Regions from separate parts of the Jeotgalicoccus sp. ATCC 8456 genome, predicted to be linked through region 2. Evidence: riboswitches for the same ligand, from Rfam matches in the RefSeq annotation. Region 2 holds a riboswitch; the other holds the start of a gene.
The links. A riboswitch is a leader RNA that binds a small molecule or an ion and turns the genes downstream of it on or off. The one in region 2 is predicted to bind lysine.
Positions count from the first base shown of each region.

Region 1: it holds a riboswitch for lysine, as region 2 does, so the genes downstream of both, JEM45_RS01640 (aspartate-semialdehyde dehydrogenase) here and JEM45_RS04895 (Na+/H+ antiporter NhaC family protein) in region 2, are expected to answer to the same signal.

Region 1 covers NZ_CP066224.1:300,420-303,846, forward strand. The annotation lists gene JEM45_RS01635 (ABC-F family ATP-binding cassette domain-containing protein) at 1-1,390, shown strand, start outside; lysine riboswitch at 1,455-1,636, shown strand; gene JEM45_RS01640 (aspartate-semialdehyde dehydrogenase) at 1,722-2,699, shown strand; gene dapA (4-hydroxy-tetrahydrodipicolinate synthase) at 2,713-3,427, shown strand, end outside.
Region 2 covers NZ_CP066224.1:970,118-973,544, forward strand. The annotation lists gene JEM45_RS04895 (Na+/H+ antiporter NhaC family protein) at 1-1,199, opposite strand, end outside; lysine riboswitch at 1,271-1,434, opposite strand; gene JEM45_RS04900 (bifunctional metallophosphatase/5'-nucleotidase) at 1,476-2,795, opposite strand; gene JEM45_RS04905 (sulfite exporter TauE/SafE family protein) at 2,808-3,427, opposite strand, start outside.

The DNA.
Region 1 (3,427 bases), 670 kb from region 2:
TCACTTTGGTTATGAAGACACAAGAGTTTTAGACGTTGTCATGATGGGCCATGAGAAATTATGGAATGTCATGAACGAAAAGAATGAAATCTACATGAAACCTGATTTTTCAGATGCGGACGGTATTAGAGCGGCTGAACTTGAAGGAGAATTTGGTGAAATGGGTGGTTGGACTGCAGAAAGTGATGCAGAGTCCCTACTCCACGGCCTTGGAATTCCTCACGACTTAGTTGATAAGAACATGTCTGAACTTGATAATACACAAAAGGTAAAAGTGCTTTTAGCACAAAGTCTATTCGGTAATCCTGATGTACTGTTACTCGATGAGCCGACCAACGGTTTAGACATTGAAGCGGTACAGTGGTTAGAAGAATTCTTAATCGATTTTGAAAACACTGTAATCGTCGTATCCCACGACCGACACTTCCTAAATAATGTATGTACACATATTGCGGATTTAGACTTTGGTAAGATTAAAGTCTATGTTGGAAACTACGATTTCTGGTATCAATCTAGTCAGATGGCCCTACAAATGGCCCAAGACCAAAATAAGAAAAAAGAAGAAAAGATTAAGGAACTAAAAGACTTCGTTGCTCGGTTCTCTGCCAATGCTTCAAAATCTAAACAGGCAACCAGCCGTAAGAAGATGCTTGATAAGATTGAACTTGAAGATATTCAACCTTCATCTCGTCGCTATCCATTTGTCAACTTTACTGCAGGTAGAGAAATCGGTAATGAGCTCTTACAAGTTACTGGACTCTCCTACTCTATTGACGGTGAAAAGGTACTTGATAACCTATCATTTACTTTAGCACCTTATAGTAAAGTCATACTAACAGGTGGATCAGAATTACAAAGAACGACCCTACTTCGTATTTTAGCTGGAGAAATTGAGGCTGATGAAGGCGAAGTTCGCTGGGGTGTCACAACATCACAATCTTACTTCCCTAAAGATAATTCTGAGTACTTTGAAGGTGTGGACTTAAGTCTTGTTGAATGGTTGCGTCAGTATGCACCACCAGAAGAACAGACTGAAACATTCTTAAGAGGCTTCTTAGGTCGCATGCTCTTTTCTGGTGAAGAAGCGAAGAAAAAAGCGAGCGTATTATCAGGGGGAGAGAAAGTACGCGCCATGCTCAGTAAGATGATGTTATCTCAAGCTAACGTCATTCTACTTGATGAGCCAACAAACCACTTAGACTTAGAAAGCATTACTGCGGTCAACGATGGCTTGAAGAAATTTAAAGGTTCTATGATCTTTACATCACACGACTTAGAGTTCATCAATACAATTTCAAACACAGTCTTAGACATCTCTGACAACAAGGCAATCGTTAAGGAAATTGGTTATGAAGATTACCTTGTTGAAAAAGGAATTATCAAGAAATAAGAACTTTCTGTTTACTTTGAATATTACCTTATGTATAATGACATCTAACGACAAAAACTAAATATTATTAAGATGAGGCGCATCAATCATGAGTACTCATATACTTAACTTCTGCGAAAGTGTATATGACTAAAGGGTGAGATGCCGAAATGAATGGTAGAAACGCAGCTACCACTCGTTGGATTCGTAGGTTAAGAGCTAAGGATTTGTCATTATTTTCACGGATAATGGAGTGCATCACTTGTATATAAATTTTAAACAAGTCTGGTCACCCAGGCTTGTTTTTTTTATTTACATTTTTGATTGTACTTATAAAACTAGGAGGCATGTTATGAAATTAGCAGTAGTTGGTGCAACAGGTGTTGTAGGTACAAAAATGTTAGAAATGATTGAGCAATATGAAATCCCTTTTGATGACTTGGTCTTATTTTCATCCAAGCGTTCAAGTGGTAAAGAAGTTGAGTTTAAAGGACAAACTTACATTGTCGAAGAATTAACGGAAGATAAAACAAAGGAGGGCTTTGATTATGTCGTCATGAGTGCAGGTGGGCGGGCGAGTGAAAAGTTCGCCCCACTTTTTGAAGACAATGGCGCAATCATTATCGATAATTCAAGCTTTTGGAGAATGAAGGATGATATCGATCTCATCGTTCCAGAGATTAATGAGCCTAGATTAAATAGAAAGATTATAGCGAACCCGAACTGTTCAACAATTCAATCTGTCATTGCCTTACAACCACTCTACGATATCTTTGGTATCAAGCGTGTCCATTACGCAACTTACCAATCAGTATCTGGTTCAGGTGCAGGTGGCATTAGGGATTTAGAAGAAGGTGCAAAAGGTGAAGCACCGACAACATATCCGAAACCAATATATAACAATGTGATTCCTCAAATTGATGTTTTTTTAGAAGATGGTTATACAAAAGAAGAAGTCAAAATGATTGATGAAACGAAAAAGATTCTTGGAAATGATGATATTCAGGTCACTGCAACTTGTGTGAGAGTACCGGTGATTTCAAGTCACAGTGTTCAGATTAATGTGACTTTAGAAAAGAGAGCAACAGAAGAAGAAGTTAGGAATGCTTTTAGAAACGTACCACACATTGTCTTGATGGATGATCCTAAAAATGGTGTCTACCCTACACCGTTTGAAGCATCCCATAAAAATGAGATTTACGTCGGTCGTATTAGAAAAGACCCAACGCTCGAGAACACCTTCCACGTATGGTGTGTCGGAGACAACTTACTTAAAGGTGCCGCACAAAACACAGTTCAAATTCTTAAAACGCTAATCGATAATAAATAAGGAGCGGATAAATATGACCCATATTTTTGAAGGTATTGGTGTTGCAATGACCACCCCATTTTCGAATAATCAAGTGGATTATGAAGCATATAAAAATCATATTGAATTTTTAATCGAGCACAACGCACAAAGTTTAATTATCAATGGTACAACAGGAGAATCCCCTACCCTTTCAGATGATGAAATCAAAGGACTATTAAATACAGCGATTGAAACAGTGAATGGTCGTGTGCCAGTGATTGCAGGGACCGGAACAAACTCTACAGAGCGTTCAATGGCCCTATCGAAATATGCTGAAGAAGCGGGTGCTGACGCAGTCATGTTAATTACGCCTTATTACAATAAGAGTAATCAACGCGGTTTAGTGGCACACTTCACAACGATTGCAGATGCCATTAACATTCCGATTGTCTTATATAATGTGCCGTCCAGAACGAACTTATCAATTGAACCTGAGACGGTACTAGAACTCAGCCAACACAGAAATATTGTCGCTTTAAAAGATGCTGTTGGTGACTTAAACTACACAATCAACGTCTTAAACTTAGTCGATGAAAACTTTGCCCTCTACAGTGGCAACGATGATAATTTCACAGACTTTACAGATCTTGGCGGTAAAGGTTTAATTTCAGTAGTCGGCAATGTGATTCCAAAAGAATTACAAGATGTCTACGAGCGTCAAACCAATAATGACCGTGAAACCGCAAGAGCACGTTTTAAAGATTTAA
Region 2 (3,427 bases):
ATAATACATGCAACAATAAAAATGACGGCAGGAACAAGTGAAACGGGCAGGTTAGAACTTTCAACCATACCTCCGAGCACATCACCTGTTCCGAGTTCAGTAATTAAACCACCAATCATCCAAGCGAAAGTTAAGACTAACATTGCTGGAAACATTGCAAGGAACCCTGTTTTAATTCCTAAAAGTACTTGTTTAAATCCAAAGTTATCATCGTTCTTTGTATGTCCAATATAGTAAACTAGAGCTAAAGCTAGCCCTACAAGACCACCAATTACTAATGAGTGGGTAATCATCATATTCTCCAACATATCGATTAAGGTCCAAGAACCAGCCGCAATCCCCCCAGAGATGAACATGCTTGCAATAACAGTTATTGCTAAACCGATGATTGGTACTGTTAATGCTTTAGCACTGGAGCCTTCATGAACTGGGAGGTCGTCTTCTTCAGTTGCCATATCAGGTACCTTATCCCTTAAAATACCTTCGTTAATGGCTAAGTCTTCTTGTTTTCTCATCGGTCCAATATCGAACTTAAAAATAATAACGAAAAGCATAATTGCCATTGCAGCAATGACATAGAAGTTCATTGGCACCATATATATAAAGCTTTGGAAAGGAGAAATATGTTCTAGACCAGCACTGACTAACAATGGAGCTGTCATACCCATAATACCCGCACCCCAACTTGAAATTGGAACCATTATAGATACTGGAGAAGCTGTTGTATCAACCAAGTATGCAAGCTTTGCTCTAGAAATTTTAAATTTGTCCGTGATGGGTTTGGCAACTTGACCAACAATTAAAGAACTAAAGTAATCATCTATAAAAATAATAACGCCTAAAAGTCCGGTAATAAGACCCGCTCCACGTCTAGTTTTAACTTTCGTTAAGGCCCATTCCGTAAAGGCTTTTGCACCGCCTGACATGTTCATAAATGCAGTCATAATACCAAGTAATGTTAAAAAGATTAAGATGAAGGCGTTCCATGTGTTTAAACCACCATCTTCAATAAATATTGCTAAAAATGAGTCGATTAAAATTTGGAAGAACTCACCAAAGTGCCCACCAGCAATAACGAAAGCAGCAGTCACAATTCCGGCACCTAAACTGATACTGACTTTTCTAGTTATAATAACTAAGATCAGTGTGAGTAAAGGTGGGACCAAGGGCATGTATTCCCAACTTAAAAAAGATTCCATATGTATTTCCTCCTAAAAATTTCAAATAAAAAAACCATAAACACGCTATTATGTACGCATTTATGATTCCAATGTACTGTAGCGCATCATATAACTGACAGTCCTTAGTCTCTTAAACTAAGACCCAGAATAAGTACCCGCCGGTCTTATTCTTCGGCGTCTTTCCCTTTCGATATTCCTAATCGCATGCCTGCTAGAATATTTACTGATAAAAAACGCAACCTCTACTTTTTTTATTCAATTGTTTTTCATTATAACACAAGCTTTTATAAATGACTATAAGCATTTTAAATAGTTCTTGATAATGTCGCGGAGTAAATCTGGCATCATATAATCTTTTTTTGAATATCTAAACTGTGGGAAAATACGACCGAATGTATACATATCTAAAGTACCAAGTGAATATGTACGTCCATCATCAATTAATTCATTGCCGATGTAATACTCTCTCTCAGATTGAACGTACGATATATTATCCATGACAAAGGCACCAAATATATCACCTCTAAAACCGAGGCCCCTGACAATCTCATCCTTATACTCATGACGATTTGCTTCTGTAAAAACTTCTTTCATTTCTCGTCCTGTCAACTCGATTTTCACAGCATTAATCGCGTGTGGTAATACTTTGTGTAAAGCATACTCTGTCAATTCTCCACCTTCAAACGGACTAGCCACTAGACCAGTATGAATAAGACCTACATCACTGTCTGTAAAATCTCGTATCATATAAGCTAGTAAGGATGCAAAACGAGAGGCAGAATACAGTCGTCTTTCAATCGGATAGGCGTCACTTTTAATCACTGTATTACTCAGCATTTCTTTACCGAGTTGATAATAATTGTTTTCTTTAGGTGCAAGGAAGTCGGCCTCAATCAATTTTGCATTTTTACCGATCAATTTTTTACCTTGAAAGTTCAAGGTCACTTCTCCAATATACTCACCGTATCGACCAGCGGCAGCTAAGAGTACGCCATTAATGCGCTCGCCATAATCAAAGTGGTGATGTGTGTGTGAAGATAAAATCAAATCAATCTCTGGAAAGCGGTTCGCTAAATTTTCATCATCATACATACCAAGATGGCTTAGCATAACAATGACATCCACCTTACCCCGAAGTTCAGCTAAATATTTTTCAACCCATGAGAATGCATCTGCAACTTCCCAGTCTAAGGCTAAGTAAAATGGGGTAAATTCAACAGTCGCCGCTATAAAACCAATCTTAACACCCTTCACTTCCTTAATAGTGTAGGGTTTAAAAAATGGATTATCCGCACCAACCTCTCTTAAGTTTGTACAAATAACATCAAAGTTCGCATCATCATAAAGGTGTTTCAATTGTTCTTTTGTAAGGGTAATACCTTCATTATTCCCTATCGTCGCAACATCGCATGTCGCTTCGTTTAATAGTTCAATATTTCCTTTACCGAGCGTTGCCTCAGTGTATGGATGTGAGCGGTCAACATGATCACCAATGTCCACATATACCATGTTATCTCTGTATTGGTGTCTTTTATCGTTAAGAAAACTAGTAAATTTCACATAGTTATCTAACGCACTGTGAATATCATTTGTGTGATAAATCTTCACTTCCATACTATACACTCCTTAGAAAAAAGTTTGAGAAATTAAATATATACCCAGTAGGAATAGAACAGAACGTAAGATGATAACGAGACTGTTTGAGTTGAATTTCTGATTAATCTTAACACCTATATTCGCACCTAAAATAGCAGCAGGCACAAGTAAGAGTATATACATAAAGACGACATTCCCTTGTAGTATATGACCTGAGGCAGAGGATAAGCCAGAAAAGAAGACCATCATCATACTTGTACCAATGGCAATAGTCGGTGGCATACGAAAGACCATCAACATGAGCGGCGTCATCAGTACGCCACCACCAATACCGAAGAGCCCCGTTACAAAACCAACTAGAAACGTAATTGCAATAGCCAGATACGGTGGGAAACCATAGTGATAGACATTCCCCATATTGTCTCTATGAGGCTTCATATATTTAGGATTTTGAAATATTTTTAATGGTTTAATCTTGTTTCTAACGACCAACAAAATTGAAACAAAAATTAGGAAGACACCAAAGTATAAATTGAAACTATCCACTGTAAAAAGACTACTCGCATAAGAACCTGTGAAGGCTCCAGGAATTAGTCCGATTAAAAATAGCGTACCATTTTGTCTATCAACTTGATTGTTTTTTGCATACG